Regions from separate parts of the Shewanella sp. BJSY2023SW007 genome, predicted to be linked through region 2. Evidence: predicted binding sites of a transcription regulator. Region 2 holds the regulator's gene; each other region holds the start of a gene.
What was found. Region 2 encodes FliA, which starts transcription of late flagellar genes. Its sites were predicted from a motif close to CTAAAGNTNNNNNNNNNNNNGCCGATA; they were not measured.
Positions count from the first base shown of each region.

Region 1: a site for FliA is predicted at 2,554-2,580, ahead of ACMHXE_RS08995 (VC2046/SO_2500 family protein). Genes of this name have one in related genera too.
Region 3: a site for FliA is predicted at 3,484-3,510, ahead of ACMHXE_RS04365 (DUF5610 domain-containing protein). Genes of this name have one in related genera too.

Region 1 is NZ_JBKORL010000057.1:44,274-50,352, forward strand. It holds gene queC (7-cyano-7-deazaguanine synthase QueC) at 1-9, opposite strand, end outside; gene queE (7-carboxy-7-deazaguanine synthase QueE) at 190-858, shown strand; gene ACMHXE_RS08975 (PLP-dependent cysteine synthase family protein) at 921-1,985, opposite strand; tRNA gene ACMHXE_RS08980 (tRNA-Tyr) at 2,165-2,249, opposite strand; tRNA gene ACMHXE_RS08985 (tRNA-Tyr) at 2,282-2,366, opposite strand; tRNA gene ACMHXE_RS08990 (tRNA-Tyr) at 2,405-2,489, opposite strand; gene ACMHXE_RS08995 (VC2046/SO_2500 family protein) at 2,615-3,103, shown strand; gene ACMHXE_RS09000 (DUF406 family protein) at 3,173-3,463, shown strand; gene ACMHXE_RS09005 (putative bifunctional diguanylate cyclase/phosphodiesterase) at 3,667-5,835, shown strand; gene ACMHXE_RS09010 (YchJ family protein) at 5,899-6,079, opposite strand, start outside.
Region 2 is NZ_JBKORL010000084.1:22,406-28,484, reverse strand. It holds gene ACMHXE_RS14250 (chemotaxis protein CheA) at 1-868, opposite strand, end outside; gene ACMHXE_RS14245 (protein phosphatase CheZ) at 884-1,621, opposite strand; gene cheY (chemotaxis response regulator CheY) at 1,635-2,018, opposite strand; gene ACMHXE_RS14235 (RNA polymerase sigma factor FliA) at 2,066-2,785, opposite strand; gene ACMHXE_RS14230 (MinD/ParA family protein) at 2,778-3,659, opposite strand; gene flhF (flagellar biosynthesis protein FlhF) at 3,664-5,040, opposite strand; gene flhA (flagellar biosynthesis protein FlhA) at 5,047-6,079, opposite strand, start outside.
Region 3 is NZ_JBKORL010000024.1:734-6,812, forward strand. It holds gene ACMHXE_RS04345 (Fe(3+) ABC transporter substrate-binding protein) at 1-768, opposite strand, end outside; gene ACMHXE_RS04350 (hypothetical protein) at 982-1,437, shown strand; gene ACMHXE_RS04355 (glutathione S-transferase N-terminal domain-containing protein) at 1,399-1,989, opposite strand; gene ACMHXE_RS04360 (ferredoxin--NADP reductase) at 2,003-2,752, opposite strand; gene ACMHXE_RS04365 (DUF5610 domain-containing protein) at 2,867-3,445, opposite strand; gene ACMHXE_RS04370 (phosphoglycerate mutase family protein) at 3,582-4,088, shown strand; gene ACMHXE_RS04375 (FMN-binding glutamate synthase family protein) at 4,098-5,588, shown strand; gene ACMHXE_RS04380 (hypothetical protein) at 5,706-5,918, shown strand; gene ACMHXE_RS04385 (hypothetical protein) at 5,932-6,079, opposite strand, start outside.

The DNA of each region.
Region 1 (6,079 bases), on a different contig from region 2:
TGATGACATAAGTGATTGATTGGATGAAGACATAAGCGTCTATTCAAAGGGATGACTCAATCGTCACAGTTTACCCTAATTTGGCCGGCTGTCAGCGCCGGCTTGGTAAAAAACGGAAAATTCGCTCATCCTTGCGCTTGGGGCTAAATTCCTCTATAAATGCCGCCCCGGCAAATATGAGGAACCCCGATGTACTACCCCGTCAACGAAGTCTTTGAAACCCTGCAGGGGGAAGGTGTGTTTACCGGCGTTCCGGCTATTTTTGTGCGTTTGCAGGGTTGCCCCGTGGGGTGTCCCTGGTGTGATACTCGCCAGACCTGGGACAAGCTTGAGCATAATCAGGTGAAACCTGCCGATGTGATCCGCACCGATGGCAGTATCGGTCGCTGGGCAGAGCATGATGCCAAGTCGTTACTGGAGGCGTTCAAACAGCAGGGATTCAATGCCAGGCATATAGTGATCACAGGGGGTGAGCCTTGTCTCTATTCACTCACTGAAATGACAGAAGCATTTAATGCCGCAGGCTTTCGCACTCAAATTGAAACCAGTGGCACCTTTGAGGTGAATTGCAGCGCAGATACCTGGGTCACAGTCTCGCCCAAGGTCGGTATGAAGAGTGGGATGCCGGTACTGCGTCAGGCGCTGGAGCGGGCAAATGAGATTAAGCATCCGGTGGCGACCGAGGCTCATATTGAGGAGCTGGATCAACTGCTGCAGGGATTGGATCTCAAAGACAAGACTATCTGCCTGCAGCCCATCAGCCAGAAGAGCCGGGCGACGGCGCTGGCGATGAAAGTCTGTATCGAACGCAACTGGCGTTTGTCTATCCAGACTCACAAGTATCTGGATATCGATTAATCCGTAGTGGTAATCGACAAAAAGCCGCATTGATGCGGCTTTTTGTTATCTGAAGCGCGTTGTTAGCAGCAGAGCTCACCCGTGGTTTCAAACAGTTTCAGTTTGTTTTGATACTGGCTGATATCCCCTATGTTGGCGGCTATCCACTCGGGGTTGTAATAAGTGTCCAGATAGCGCTCACCGGGATCGCAGATCAGGGTCACTATTGAGCCCTGGCGGTTGTCGCGTTTCATTTCGGCCGCCAGCATCAGGGCGCCATAGAGGTTGGTGCCGGTTGAGGCCCCTGTCTTGCGGCCGATGATCTGTTCCAGCCAATGGATTGTCGCCACAGAGGCAGCATCGGGGATCTTCAACATGGAGTCGACAACCCCCGGGATAAAGGAGGGCTCAACTCTGGGCCGGCCTATACCTTCAATCTTACTGCCTTGCTCACAGGTGATGGCCGCATCTCTTTGTTGAAAATAGTCATAGAACACTGAGTTATCCGGGTCGACCACACACAGCTTGGTGCAAAGCCGTTGATAGCGGATATAGCGGCCAATGGTGGCCGAAGTGCCGCCGGTACCCGGGCTCATCACAATCCACTCGGGAATAGGGAAGGGCTCGCGCTGCATCTGATCGAAAATGGCATTGGCAATATTATTGTTGCCGCGCCAGTCGGTGGCCCGCTCGGCATAGGTGAACTGATCCATATAATGGCCATTCAGCTCCCGCGCCAGCCGTTCAGACTCGGCGTAGATTTCGCTGGAGTGATTGACAAAGTGACAACGGCCGCCATAAAACTCTATCTGCTGTATCTTCTTGCGGGCGGTGGACGCTGGCATAACGGCAATAAAGGGTAGCCCCAATAGGCGGGCAAAGTAGGCCTCGGAGACAGCTGTGCTGCCGGATGAGGACTCTATGACAGGAGTATCCTGTTTGATCCAGCCGTTACACAAGGCGTACAGAAACAGTGATCTTGCCAAACGGTGCTTGAGGCTTCCGGTAGGATGGGTGCTTTCATCTTTAAGATAGATATCCACTCCGGCGACCGCCGGCAGTTCCAGTTTAATCAAATGCGTGTCGGCACTGCGCTGAAAATCGGCTTCGATTTTGGCAATTGCTTCGTTTACCCAGAGATCGGCCATTGTTGTTGTTCTTTCTTATAACAGGATGGTCTTAATCATAACCAAAGGTAATGACAATGGATAGCGAAAACTCAGGCGCATTTAGGCACAGATACAGGTTAGGTTATTGATTACTGTGGAGTTGATTAGTATAGGCGTAGATAAAACGCTTTGAGGTTTTACTAAAGAATAAAAAGAAATGGTGGAGGGAGAAGGATTCGAACCTTCGAAGGCGGAGCCGTCAGATTTACAGTCTGATCCCTTTGGCCACTCGGGAACCCCTCCACATATTTGGAGCCAGACATTGGAGTGAAAGATGGTGGAGGGAGAAGGATTCGAACCTTCGAAGGCGGAGCCGTCAGATTTACAGTCTGATCCCTTTGGCCACTCGGGAACCCCTCCACGATTTCACTTTCGTGTCTTTTTAAATTGTAGGCAAATGGTGGAGGGAGAAGGATTCGAACCTTCGAAGGCGGAGCCGTCAGATTTACAGTCTGATCCCTTTGGCCACTCGGGAACCCCTCCTCAATTGCGGCCGCCATAGTAGTCAGAAACCTTTTTCATGTAAAGCCCGATTTTAAAAAAAGGGCTAAAGTTCCTGATCATTTGGTCGATTAACTAACAACGAGTTGTTTTGTTGATGTTTTTTTATGCGTACTGATGTTTCCTTAATCAATGAACTGCAATTGGGCGAACGGCTTAATCTGGCTGTTGAGTCCCATCGCCGGGGTGAGTTTGCCCTGCTTTTGGCGTTGCTGTCTCAGGATGTGCGCGATTGGCCTCAGTTTCACCTGCACGACGATATTGCACAGGATGCTGTCCTGCGGCAGCAATTTGACTTGCCTGAGCCTCAACCTTTGCTTGGGGACTTGAGTCAGGAACCTTCCCCGGTAGACAACAGTTATCATTTTCTCAGTGACGGTGAACGTAGCTTTCAGTTGGCCCAGGCCCTGGTGCCCGAACCTTTGGTTATTCGGGGGAAGAGAGACAGCGGGATGCAGGAAGCACTGAATAATTGTGATTGGCACACAAGACTACGTACTGATGGCACCTTAAACCAACCCAAGGCGGTATTGATGGAGTTTGTTGATCAACTGTCGGAACAACGCAAACTGGCCGGTTTATATCAAACGGCGTGAGTCTTGCCTCAGTCCAGGTGTCGTCCATGGCTTATACTGATGGGTGACTCTCAGTATCGGAGACAAGAGATGAAGAGTATTGAACAGGCTCAGGCCGCCAATGTGCAGGACACTTGTGCCGAATGTGGCAGCTATGTGGATATAGGGACAGTCGTCGAAGAAGGAGACACCTTGCTTTCGTTGACTTTTCAAGGTGAGTCGGCAATGGTTGATGCCGAGGCGCTCAAGCAATTGGCCCAAGGCCGCTTCGCTGATGTCAAGGCAGAACTCAGTAGTTCAGAGCAGACAGTGACCTTGGCGCTGACTTTTTCCTGCAGTGCCGAGAAAATGATTTTTCAGTTGGAAAACGCTTTGGCATAAGCTGCACTTTTAGCCAAATGGTCAGTAGAGTTCTGGTTGTTAAACCAAAGCTGCAAAGCAAGACACAACAAGGTAAATGTAAGAAAGTATGAGTTATCTTGCTGGGTATTATGTAAAAGTGTAATCTCGCGCAGAGATATGATGGCAGGCCCGCGCATTCGGCACGGGTTTCTTTGAGCCCGAAAGGGAACCTGAGGATATGTGTGAAGCGACGTAGGTATCAGCGATTGCTGGAGTTGTTGACCAACTCGGTTGCCAAGCAGCAGGGCGATTTCGCCAAGACGGCTGAACTGGCTACAGAACTTCTGTGTCAATATCTCGATGTGCAACACGCCAGTGTCTGGTCCTGGTCCAGGGATCAGCATGTGCAGTTTGAAGTTGCCCGCTTTGGCTCGGGAAAGCCTCTTAAAACGCCGCGTCCACTACACCTCAATCAAATTCCATCTTATATCGACCAACTTAAGCAAAAACGCCATATTGACGCCAATGATGCGGTGGCTGATTGGCGTATGAGCGAGCTTGCCGAGGTTTATTTTAGCGTCAACGGTATTGCCAGTGCCCTGGATATCGCTATCAGGATCAATGGCCATATTGAAGGTGTTTTGAGCTTGGAGCGAACCTCTGCCGGGCATCACTGGAGTGATTTGGAGATCCATTTGGCCTCGCAAGTGGCTGACCAACTTGCGCTGACTTTGGCGACCCACGACGCCTACCGCAAAGACGAGTTGCTGACTCTGTTTCAGTCGGCCGCAGAACAATCGGCCCAAGTCAGTATGCTGATCAATCTGCACACAGAAGCGATTGAATATATCAACAGCGCCCATGAACAGATCACAGGTATCCCAAAAGAGAAAATGCTGGGCGCCAGTCTAAAGCAGTTGTCTTTTTTTAAACAGCAACCCAAACAGGCTGAAATGACCCTGGCCAAGGTGTTGCGTGGCGAAGCAGCGACGGGTGAAGTGATGCTCAATCGGGAGTCTGGCCAGGAATATTGGCTCAGATACCATGCCAGTCAATTTATTACCCAGCGCGGTAACCATTATGTCTTGGTCTCCAGCGAAGATTGTACCGAGCAGCATAATTATCAGGCCGAACTTGAACGCTTGGCCTGGCGTTGCAGCCTGACCGGACTATACAACCGTACCCATTTCAATCGTTTGCTCGATAGAACCTATAGCGGGCAGTTGCTGCTGGTCGATTTGATTGGTTTTAAACGCTTCAATGATACCTATGGACATGAACAGGGTGATGCCCTGCTGATTGAAGTTGCCCGCCGTCTGAAACATTTTGCTTCTCTTTATGCCGACTGCAGTATTGCCAGGGTGGGCAGCGATGAATTTGCATTGTTGCTTGATGATAGCGGCGATATCGATGTTTGTTGTCATCGCCTCTATCAACAACTGCGTAACCCTATCAATATTGGCCGTGAGCAAGTGGATCCCAAGCCGGCACTGGCGGCGGTGGACATTGCCGAAGTCGCCGAGTTGGTAGCGCCGCTGACTTGCGCCGATATTGCGCTGCAATACGCCAAGAAGAAGCAGGGTACGGCAATCCAGTTTTTCAACAGCGCGTTGCTCAAGGCGTTCAAGGATGATGCCCAGATAGAAAGAGATCTGCATGCCGCCATTCGGGGCAGACAGTTTGAACTTTATTATCAGCCGCTTAAAGATTTGCAAAGCTGCAGTTACATAGGTGCAGAAGCGCTGATCCGCTGGCACCATCCCAAGCGGGGAGTGCTGTATCCAGGCGCCTTTATCGATATTGCCGAACAGTCTGGGCTTATCAATGCCATAGGTAGCTGGGTACTGGAGGCCGCCTGTCGCCAGCTGAATTTGTGGCAGCATCACAATATCAATATCGCCATGCATGTGAACGTGTCGGCGCGGCAGTTTTTCGGCAGTAATCTTTATGAACAGGTTTGGCAGTTGCTCAATCGTTACCGCTTGAAACCCGGCACGCTTATTTTGGAGATCACCGAAACCGAGTTGATGGAAGATATACGCTATGCCACCAATTTATGCCAGGAACTGGCTGACTTGGGGGTAGGGCTTGCTATTGATGATTTCGGTACGGGTTACAGTTCAATGCGCTATTTGAAACAGTTTCCCATCAGCAAGCTCAAGATAGACAGGTCTTTTATCTCGGATCTCAGTATTAGCCGCGAGAGCCGCGAAATCGTCAGCGCAATTATTGCCATGGCCAAGGCGCTGAATATCTCCCTGACAGCAGAAGGGGTTGAAACCGCCGAGCAGGAACGCTTCCTTACTTCATGCATGTGTCATCAGGCCCAGGGATTCCTGTACAGCCCGGCGCTCAGAGAGGCCGAATTCAGTGCTTTTTTGCAACAGAGTCAACCTGCATTGCTGCATTGATTAACCAGTTTAAGTTCTCTTGGTTCCACACTTGATTTCGGCCCAAGTTAAATCCGACCTAAGTTAAATCCGTTTCAGGCAGCAGTGTTTGAACTTGTTGCCGCTATTGCAAATGCAAGGGGCATTGCGTTTGGGATAGCTGACCGCAAACTGCTTACCCTCGGTGTAAAACCAGCAGCCGTCCTCAAATATAAACTCAGATTGTTCAAATATGGCGTCTAACTGGCCATCCGCCAGATGCCAG
Region 2 (6,079 bases):
CATCGAGGAGCTTTTCAAACTCATCATCGGAGATTTCATCGGCATCGACACTGGCAGATGCGGCTTCCTCAACGACTGCGCTGTTAGCTGCAGGCGCCGCGGCAAACTGCCCCTTACCATGCAACTCATCGAGCAGTCGTTCAAATTCATCGTCAGTGATGTCATCCGAAGAAGAACTTACAGAGGCGCTGTCGCTGGAGTTGGTAGCATCACTACTCGGGGCCGGAGTACTACCGGCAGAAGGTCCCTTGCCTGAACCATGCAAGGCATCCAGCAAGGCTTCAAACTCGGCTTCATCGATTTCATCTATACTGGCTGCACCGCTTTGGTTCGATGTCTCGGGGGATTGTGAAGTTGGCTCCTCAAACAGCTCCACCGCGGCGCTATCAAGCATGCCATCAAATAACTCATCAACACTCTCATCGCCGGTTTCAACTGCGGCAGGCGTTTCCGCCTGAGCCTGTTCTGAAGGCAAAGGCGCACCTGAGCTAAGCAGCTTAAGTTTCGCCAATAACACTTCATCTGCAGCTTCCTGCTCCTGACCGGACTGGGTTTGGTTGAACATGGTGTTAATCGTGTCCAACGCTTGCAGTATGATATCCATCAACTCGGAGTTGACACTGCGCTTACCGGTACGCAATAAATCGAAGGTGTTTTCTGCCTCGTGGCAGACATCCACCATGGGCCCTAACCCGAGGAATCCTGCACCGCCTTTGACCGTGTGAAATCCCCTGAAGATGGCGTTGAGCAAATCTGTATCTTCCGGATTATTTTCCAGAGATACCAGCTGTTCCTGCAACAGCTCAAGGATCTCGCCAGCTTCAATCAAAAAATCCTGGAGTATCTCTTCATCAACATCAAAGGCCATTAAATTGACTCCTAATTAGAAACCCAGACTTGATAGCAGATCATCGACTTCATCCTGACCATTCACCACGTCTTCGCGTTGCTCTGCGTTCAGTATGGGACCTTCTGCCTCTATGCTCTTATCCTCAGCGCCACAGAGATCATCCAGCGGCTGCTCACCGAACACGGTCAGCAAAGAAACCAAGCTGTTTTCCACTTCCCGCACCAGTTCTATGACCCGACGGATCATCTGTCCGGTCAAATCCTGAAAATCCTGAGCCATCAGTATCTGATTCAGTAATTCCCGCAGCCGACAAGCATCGGCTTCACTCTGTTGCATAAAGTGTTGTACGTCATGACACAGGCCCTTGAACTCATGCAAGGCCAAATCACGGCGCATCAGCTTATCCCAGGCGGGTTTGACATTTTGCAGATTGGTACTCAGAGCATCCGACAAAGGCAAGCATTCTTCGACTGCGTCCATAGTTTTGTTGGCTGCTTGCTCTGTCATATCAATGACATAGGTAAGGCGTTCTTTGGCGTCTGGGATATCAGTGTTGGCAAGCTCAATAAGGCGGCTATCTACCTGAAAATCCACTAAGGCGTTGTGCAACTGGCGGGTCAACTTACCGACTTCTTCGAACAGATCCCTTTGCAGGGGAGCCGCCAGTTCCCGCAGCAATTCGTCGGCCTTGTCCTGCTCTCCCTGACTGAGCAGGGCAACCAATTCCTGTGCCTGCTCCAAAGTCACCAGCCCGGATGTCTCTGCTTTCATTGCATCACCCCACTCAACCGAGCCGTTCGAAAATCTTATCCAATTTCTCTTTCAACGTAGCCGCGGTAAAAGGCTTAACAACATAACCATTCACGCCGGCCTGAGCCGCCGCAATAATCTGTTCACGTTTGGCTTCGGCAGTTACCATTAACACAGGGATATGTTTGAGATGCTCGTCGGCGCGAATCGCCTTGAGCAGATCGATTCCCTGCATCCCAGGCATATTCCAGTCGGTCACGACGAAGTCAAAGTCGCCCTTTTGCAGCATAGGCAGAGCTGTTGAACCATCGTCTGCTTCCTGGGTGTTATTGAACCCCAGGTCTCGCAACAAGTTCTTAATGATCCGTCTCATCGTTGAAAAGTCGTCAACGATAAGAATCTTCATATTCTTGTCCAAGGTTTCCTCCGGTGAGCTGACATACTTATAAGTTGCTCAATCATTAATTACGCTTGTGTCCAATGCTTGAGTTTGGCTTTCAGCCTCAGCATGGCCTGACTATGGATCTGGCTCACCCGGGACTCACTTACCTCAAGAATGACACCAATCTCTTTTAAATTCAGTGCTTCGTCATAATACAGCGACAAAACCAAGGCATCGCGCTCTGGCAAGCGCTTAATGGCATCGGTTAAGGCTGATTGGAATTGGCTTTGAGCCAGGCCCTCAAAAGTGTCATCTGCCGGCATATCTTCCGACATCAACACATCGGGCGCTACCCCCAAATCTTCTATTCCTATGATTTTACCGGTAGAAACATCATTGAGAATATGATGATATTCATCCAACGACATCTCCAATCGCTCGGCAATTTCACTATCACGGGCATCCCGCCCCAACTCCTGTTCAAGCTCATCCATCACCTGAGCGACTCGCCGGTTATTGCGATGAACCGAGCGCGGAACCCAGTCGCCACGGCGTATCTCATCTATCATGGCGCCACGGATGCGGATCCCGGCAAAGGTCTCAAATTTGGCGCCTTTGCTGCCATCAAACTTGGATGAAGCTTCCAGCAATCCCATCATGCCGGCCTGCAGCAGGTCATCGAGTTGAACCGATGCAGGCAGACGGGCAAGCAGATGATGGGCTATTCGTTTTACCAGCGGTGCATAATGCTCAACGATCTGTGTCTTATCGTTTAAACCTGCGTATGCAGCCGCTTTATTCACTCGTACCATCCTCTCGGTAATCTGTCCTTTGAACCAAGCGCTCAACAAAAAACTCGAGATGCCCCCCAGGTTGCTGAGGTATAGGCCAGCTCATAATCTTGTTTGCCAGTCCATGATAAGCAATACTGGCCGGAGACTTGGGATAAGCTTCCACTATCAGTTTCTGTTTCCGCACCGACTTACGCAGATTCTCGTCGAACGGGATAGTTGCCACAAGTTCAAGTGCCACATCCAAAAATCTGTCTGTTACTTTACTGAGCTTAGCAAATAACTCCATCCCTTCCCGCAAACTCCGTACCATATTTGCGACAATTTTGAAGCGGAACACACCATGCTCACGACTGAGTATCTTAATCAGCGCATAAGCATCGGTAATAGAGGTGGGTTCATCACAGACAACCACGAGTACATCCTGTGATGCACGAGAGAAGCTGAGTACCATATCCGAGATCCCGGCGGCCGTATCGACTACCAAGATATCAAACTGGGTTTTCATTTCGCTGAAGGCGCGGATAAGCCCGGCGTGCTGTGCCGCAGTCAGTTCGACCATGGCCTGGGTGCCCGAGGTGGCAGGAATAATGCCTATTCCTTTTGGGCCACGAACGATAATATCATCAAGTTCAGACTCTCCCGATAGCACATGGGACAAATTGCGTTCGGCGCGTAGGCCGAGCATCACATCCACATTAGCCAACCCTAAGTCAGCATCCAAAACCAGGACACGTTTGCCTTTTTCTGCCAGAGCAACCGCAGTATTGATGGAGACACTGGTTTTACCCACGCCCCCCTTGCCTCCGGTCACGGCAATTACTTTTACTTTTTCGTTATTTGGTTGATTCATCATTCGTAAACCGCTCGCTTGGTCCCGGGTCATAGCTTTACTCAAATGCATAGGTCATCTCTTCTGACCTGGCTTTATTATTAAAATGACTTGCTTCAGTCTTGTTCAGTATGGCCAATGCCTGCTTGGCCAAGGTCAGGGTATCGGCGACCTGCATATCCTCAGGAACCCTTTGACCATCAGTAATATAACTTAATGATAATCCACTTTGGATCAACACGCTCAACGCGGCCCCCAAAGAGACGGACTCATCAAGTTTAGTTAAAACCGCCCCCGCGAGATCAATTCGCTGGAAATGACTTACCGCCTCTTCAAGCACCCGACGTTGGCCGGTCGCCGAGAGCACCAGATAGCTACGAATAGGCAAACGGGTATTGGCGGCAAGATTATCCAGTTGTTGGTACAGGCGCATATCCCTTTGACCCATACCAGCGGTATCTATCAAAACCAGCTTCCGGCTGCGGAACTGATACAGTATCTGCTCCAACTCATTGAGGTCATGAGCTTGCTTCACCGGGCATCCCATTATTTTGCCATAAGTTGCCAATTGCTCAAAGGCTCCGATGCGATAATGGTCCATGGTAACCAACAATACGGAATCCGGGCCATGGTGGGCAATAAAACGGGCCGCCAGTTTAGCCAATGTCGTGGTTTTACCGACTCCTGTAGGGCCGACCAGGGCGACAATTCCACCCTGACGCATTAAATCATCCCCCTGATTATCAAGCAGGTTTGCCAGACTTTGCGGCAAGGCATGTCCAAGCTCAGCGCTTTGATAGTGCTGACTCAGCGATGCCAGACGCTCGGCAACTTCAGGGGAGAATTCAGCTTCCAATAATTTACGTTCCAGCATAGCGCCGACGGGATCGGTGCGGCTGCGCTGATCCGCCATTAGACTGGACAGCTGGTGCGTCAACAAGCCGCGCAGCGAAGCCAGCTCTTCACGCATGGCCTCCATCTCTTGCTGTTGCTTGGCGCTGTTGCCCTTGCTTACCCGCTCCGGTGTCTTTTCCCGCAACTGTGGTGCAGGTTTGTGCTCTTCAGTAAGCCCTTGGGCCCAAGCCGGCATCTCGAGTTCCTTGACGTTACTTTGCTGCCCAAGCTGTTCATTCAAACGGCTCTGTTGCCGCTCAAGTAAAGCTTGCAAAGAGTCGGCCACAGGCTCTGGTTTGGCTTTTCTGCTAGTGTGTACATGCCCAGCGCCGAGGGAGACTTTATCCTCTCCCAATTCCATAAAAGGCGATGCGGTTGGTGCCGCTGCTGGCTTGGGGTCGTCATAATCAACCGCTGCCACTATTTCGATGCCGCCGGTAACCTTTTTATTGGACATGATCACGGCATCTGCGCCCAGAGTCTCTTTCACCTGAGCCAGGGCTGCGCGCATATCTTTGGCAAAAAAACGTTTAATCTTCACTCTCGGTTACCCCTGTTGGCCAACGGCTGACACTATACGTATCTGTTTCTCGTCTGGGATCTCCTGATAAGAGATCACCCGCAGATTGGGAATAGTGTGCTTAACAAAACGAGACAGGGTAGAACGCAGCATGCCGGATGTCAGCAATATGGCGGGCTGACCAACCATTTCCTGCTTCTGGGCTGCGCCTGCCAGTGACTGTTGCATACGCTCTGCCAGTCCCGGCTCGATATTCGGACCTTCGCCCCCTGTCGCCTGCATTGACTGATGCAACATCTGTTCCAATTCTGGCGCCAAAGTTATGACGGGGATTTCCGGCTCAGGACCGGCTATCTCCTGCACTATCATACGTTTGAGGGCAATACGCACGGCGGCGGTCAACACCTCGGTATCATTACTTTTGGGCCCATACTCAAGCAAAGTTTGCACTATGGTACGCAGATCCCGAATCGACACCCCTTCATTAAGCAAGTTTTGCATCACTTTAACCACATTCCCCAAGGTCATCACATCGGGAATAAAACCATCGACCAATTTGGGCGAATGCTTGGCCAGCATATCCAGCAACTGTTGCACTTCTTCATAACCCAGCAGTTTGGAGGCGTTGTTGGTCAAAAGTTGGCTCAGATGAGTGGCCACCACAGTGGCGGCATCCACAACCGTGTAACCCAGGGTTTGGGCGTGTTCTCTGAGCTCGGGTGCAATCCATACCGCATCCAGACCAAAGGCGGGATCTTTGGTTTCTATGCCATCCAGCTTACCAAATACCTGGCCCGGGTTGATTGCCAATTCGCAATCGTGACGCACTTCGGCTTCACCACTGGCCACCCCCATCAAGGAGATACGATAGGCATTCGGGGAAAGGTCCAGGTTGTCGCGGATATGCACCGCCGGCACCAGGAATCCCAGCTCCTGAGACAACTTCTTGCGAACCCCTTTGATACGGCCAAGAAGCTCGCCGCCCTGACCTTTATCCACCAAAGGAATAAGGCGATAACCTACCTCCAAACCTATGGTGTCAACATGACGCACATCATCC
Region 3 (6,079 bases), on a different contig from region 2:
ACCCGAGACATTGATATGGGCACCGCGATTTTCCTGATTCGGGAAGTTGATCACCGCCGCTTCGGCCCATGGCCGCTGTTTGGGGTCTTGCAGCATCTTGCCATAGTAATAGCTGTTACCGATGGCGATATCACACAAACCTTCTTTTACCGCCTGCACCTGCGCCCTGTCGTTACCCTGAGGCTTACGGGCCAAGTTACTCTTCAGTCCCTGAAGCCAACTCTTGGCATCGGCTTCACCGTGGTGGGCTATCATGGAGGCCACCAGCGCTATGTTGTAGGGATGCTTGCCACTACGCATACACACCTTACCCTTGTAACGGGCATCGGCCAGGTCTTCATAGTTGATTGTCAGCGGCCCGAGGCGCTCCTTGCTGGAATAGAGATTACGCACCCTCATAGTCAAGGCGTACCAGTTTCCTTCGGGATCCCGGTATTGGGCCGGAATATTCTGCTTGAGCGTGTCACTTTCCACCTGTTTGACCAACTGCTTGTCCACCAATTCCTGCAAGCGGGAAAAGTCAGACGTCAGCACCAGATCCGCCGGTGATAAGCGTCCTTCACGAGCCAATCTATCGGCGATGCCATCTTTGGCAAACACAAAATTAACCTTCACCCCGGTAGCCTGACTGAAGTCATCCAGAATGGGCTTGACCAAAAACTCCTGGCGATAGGAATAAACCGTCACCTCATCGGCGGCGGCCACCGGCAATGTCAAACTGGATGCAGCCAACGCACTGCAAAGTAACAGACCTGTCTTGTAGCTCATATTATTCAGTACCCCATATTGGATGAGTAATTTAATGAGAACTATTTCTAATCAGCTTTATTTTCAGCCTAGTGCAAAAATTCTGACAAGGGGAGTACAAATGAAAACAGACAGAATGGCAGTGGCTGGGAGCAAAGCGATTGGAATCGGCCAAATTGTCGCAAACTAAACTAAACTGAACCTTAAAACTTATACATGGAGAGGGGAAGTATCTTGGATATTTTGGAAATCCTGCTGGCTGTCATGTCTTTGCTACTGATCTTGTTTCTGTTCCGTCACAGGTTAAGACCAGAAAAGCGTCGGCAGGACAGACCCTCTGTCCCCAAAGAGAAACAATATCACTGTGTCTCCATAGTGTTGACGCCAACTGCCTGCCAGGCGATAAGAGCGCTTGAAGGCAAGCGTTTTCTGTCGAAGGAGGCGCCCAGGCTCCCCTTGGCAGAATGTAATTGCAGCCAATGCGACTGCAAGTATCAACATCATGAAGACAGAAGAGTTCCCTTCAGCGATCGGCGACTGGACTATGGTATGAGCCGTGACCTCTATGGCATCTTCGGTGAAACCAACCGCAGAACCCACCCCAAGGGCAGGCGATACTCGGACTTGGCCAAACCGCAAATTACCGAGAAATCATCCAGGACGAGTATCTCGGAAACTCTGCCTGATTGATGCAGATTCCAGCCAGTGTGCCAAGGCCGGCGCCACTTTACGCCAGTCGAGATCCGGATGACGAAAATCAAGGTATTCGAGTAGCACCAACAGCAGTACCTGCCTGGCATCGAGTGGACCGCTCGCGATAATTCCCTGACGCTCCACTTCCATCAAGGCTCTGAGCAGGGCCTGCTCGAAACGACCACTCCAGAAAAGAGAACGAACCCCCTCCTCTTCACGCATCTGTTCCTGCCTTAGGCCAACGGCGCTATCCAACGCGCCTTTAAGCAGTGAGAACTGGCACTCATAAGCCCAGTTTTTTTGGGGCCCAAAGAAACGATCCTGGCCGAATCTAGCGTCCAGATAACGGGCAATGACTTCGCTGTCGAACAGTGCGGCGCCATCGTCCAAAAGCAGACAGGGAATTTTCCCCAAGGGGTTAACCGACAGTAACTCGTCACTGTTATCGAAAGGATTGACCAGCTTTTCATCCAACGCCAAACCCAGCTCGCGGGCAATGACCCTGACCACGCGGGCATAAGGCGAAGCTGTAGAGTAATAGAGCTGCATCCAGACTCTCCTGTTACCAGTATTTTTCGACTGTTATCTGTCCGGGGGCCCGGCGCAGGTTTTTGGCCAAACCTTTATCGATAAGCGCCGCCGTAGCCCCCTGGATCATCCCGGGGTTACCACAAAGCATCAATTGCGAGTCCTTTGCACTTATGCTTAGCCCGGCCTTGGCCTCTATCTCACCGCTTTGTAGGCCATCCGGGATGCGGCAACGCAGCGCACCGTCAAAGTCTTCACGAGTGACACTGGGCACAAACACAAATTGCTCGGGATAGGCCTGTTGATAGCCGCGGATCTTATCGAGATAGGCGAGATCCTGCACTTCTCTGACCCCGTAAACCAGAACCACCTTATCAAACCGCTGCCAAGGTTCAGGAGTATCCAACATGGAAAGAAACGGCCCCACGGCGGTACCGGTTGCCAAAAACCACAGGTGGCGCCCCTGCAATTCCCCTTTTGGGATCTCATCCAGGGTCATGAAGCCGGTGGCTTTGTCTGTCACGCTAATACTGTCACCCGGCTGCAAAGATTGCAGATCCGGCGACAACTGGCCTTGATCTACCGCCACCGCCAGTATTTCAAGATAGTCGGCCCCTGGGGCATTCACCAGCGAATAGGCCCGGGCGATACGTTTATCATCCCTCTGCTGACTGAGCTTAATAAACTGGCCCGCAATAAACGGCGCTATCTCGGCGGCTATCCTCAGGCTGAATAACTTGCTGTTCCAATCGATACGCTCAATGACCCGACCTTCAGTCCACATAGCTTCTCCTTAGGTAACACAAGACGATTATTGCAGCATAACCCCATATTCAGCCAACAAAAACCCCTCATAGTGAGGGGTGTTATCGGCAGGAAAGGTTTCACGTGAGCTCGATTATTCCTGCTCAGTGGTAAAGCTGTCTCTGAATGACTGCAACCCTTGTTGTACCAGAGAGTAGGTTTCATCCACCCCGGTCTTGATATCGCCCTCCAGCACCTTGAGTCCGGAAAGAATATCCGTCGCCTCTTTAAAGCCCTGATCTATGGCGCCGCCGATAACGTCCATAAAACCGGACAGCTGACTGTCAAAGTCCATGCTGGAGTTTTGCTGCTGGTAGACACTGAAGAACTGAGTGGCAAAGCTGACAATTCTGTCGGCCGTGGCCTCGGGAGAAGTATCTATCTGCTGCTCCTGCACCTGCTGCAGGGCATTTTCCCCCATGTAAGGTGCCAGTTCTTCATTGATGGCCTCAATCGCGGCGCGATACAAGAGACTCATGGGTTCGTTACCGCTATTGAGGCTTACTTCCTCCTGCGCCGCCAGAATAGCGTTATTCATCAACTGCTGGCTGATATGGCGGGCACTCTTGCTGCCGGCGACTTCAGATACCGCCTTACCATGATTACCGTCCAGTTGTTGAGTCTTGTCCTTGGCCACCTCAGAGACCTGAGCGCCATGATTGCGGATTTCCATCTTGGTTTCCTCGTATGAAAAGCGTATCTCAGGTTAATTATCGACCAATTCAGCAATTAGTTTAGTGATTGTTTACCCAGGTCGATACTCGAGCTATGATCCCACATGTTATTTAAGTATTTGATAGAAAATAAAAATGGTAAGAATTTTTCTACTGCTTTGTCTTTCAGTGCTTTTTAGTTGGCCGTCCCAGGCCGCCGCCCCCCATCAAACCATATTCCTGGTTAGGCATGCGGAAAAAGCTCAGGGAAGCGATCCCGGGCTGACAGTCGCAGGCAAGGCGCGCGCCGAAGCTCTGGCAGAGGCATTAAGGGACACCCAACTGCAAAGGCTGATGTCGAGTGAGTTTCGCCGAACTCAGGAAACCCTGGCACCGATTGCAACAGCCAAACAACTCAGGATTGAGGTGTTTCCAGCCAAAGTCGGCTTGGAGGCTCACATCAATGCCATAGCAGATGCAGTCAAAGCCAGCCAAGGCAATGTGCTGATCGCCGGCCACAGCAATACAGTTCCGGCCATCATCAAGGCGCTGGGTGGCCCCCTGGTTAGCCTGAATGAGCAGCAATACGATCAACTCTTTATTCTTACCTTGGCAGAACAGGGGCCCACGGGCCTGGTAACCACCCACTTTGGCAGTCAATAAGGATAGAAGATGCGCGAGCAAAACTGGTTTATGTGGGGCCTGGAACTCTTTTCCGGCCTGTTTTTAATAGTCGTCGGCTTAGGACTCTTGGTAATCACTTATATGTATATCGCCGATGTGATGCAAACCAAGCAGGCGGTGCGGCATAACTACCCTGTTGTCGGACGATTCCGGTATTTCTTCGAGAAAATGGGCGAATTCTTCCGCCAGTACTTTTTCGCTCTCGATCGGGAAGAACTCCCCTTCAATCGTGCCGAGCGTAGTTGGGTCTACCGGGCGGCGAAAAATGTCGACCGCACCATAGCCTTCGGCTCCACCAGGCCACTGGAAGCCAACGGCAGCATACTGTTTATGAACACCGCCTTCCCAACACTGGATCAAGACGTTGTGCCGCCAACACCTGTGGTTATCGGCCCTGACTGCGAACATCCCTTTGCCACCAGCGCCATTTGCCATATTTCCGCCATGAGCTTCGGTGCTCTTTCTCGCCCAGCTGTTACCGCCCTTTCCCATGGGGCAGCCCAGGCAGGATGCTGGCTCAACACAGGGGAAGGCGGCCTCAGCGCCCACCACCTCAAGGGAAACTGCGATCTGGTATTCCAGATAGGCACTGCCAAATATGGCGTTCGCAGCGCTGAAGGGCACCTGGATGATGACAAGCTCAGGGAAGTGGCCGCTCACTCTCAGGTGAAAATGTTCGAAATCAAACTCAGTCAGGGAGCCAAGCCAGGCAAGGGGGGAATTCTTCCCGGGGTAAAGGTAACCGAAGAGATAGCCGCGATTAGAGGGATCCCAGCAGGAGAGGATTCCATCAGTCCCAACGGTCATATCGAGTTTCATCATGTCGGCGACATTCTCGACATGATAGCCAGAGTCAGGCAGGTGACAGGCAAACCCACAGGGATCAAGGCTGTCTTGGGTGATACTCACTGGTTGGAAGATTTTCTGGAAGAGATTAACCAACGCGGTCATGACTCGGCTCCCGATTTCTTCACCCTCGACAGCGCCGATGGTGGTACGGGCGCAGCGCCGCAAACCTTGATGGACTACGTTGGCCTGCCGCTGAAAGAGAGCTTGCCACTGCTGGTCGAACAACTGCGGCGGCATGGACTGAAGCAGCGGATTAAAGTGATTGCCTCTGGCAAGCTTATCACACCCTCCAGAGTCGCCTGGGCGCTGGCGCTGGGAGCGGATTTCACCGCCTCTGCCAGAGGGAATATGTTCGCGCTGGGATGTATTCAAGCGCTGCAGTGCAACAAGGATACCTGCCCCACCGGGATAACCACCCATAACAAGAAACTACAACAGGGATTGGATCCCAGAGACAAATCCACCCGAGTCGCCAACTACAACAAGGCATTGCACCATGATCTGGGGATGCTGGCCCACTCCTGTGGGGTCACTGACCCAAGACAACTCAAACCACGCCACGTCAGAATCGTTACCCAAAGTGGCCTGTCGGTATCTCTGGACAAATACTACGCTCACTTCGATCAGTGACGATTTTGTCGCTGTCACCGAAGCGTAACATTGGCCGGATTGTGCGTTGCATCACAAAAGTGGTAAGATCTTGCGCCTAATCAAGACTTGCCACTTCCAGAGGATTTTGAAGTGAAAATGACATTTGTCAGTCAGGTCCCCAAGCCGGAAACGAGCAAAACTGCATCGCTCAGCTGCAAGAATTGCAGCCGTTTGATTGAGATTGAGGGAGAGATGCTCTGTTATCGCGGCGGTAAAATAACTGAACTGACGCCGGTAAACGAAGCGAAAAATAGTTTCAACCTACTGTGCGACGGCTGGCAAGCCGACCGCAACCAAACCAAGAAATAGCATCAACTCAGGCTCAGCTACGCACTTCCCCTTGCGACTGAGCCTGCTTTCTTGACTCACTGATAATTCCTTCCAACGCCGCATTAAAGGTTTCCGCAGATACCATAGACAGAGTCAGGCCGCGAGTGGATACTCTCAGACCGGCACGTAACTCGGTATGT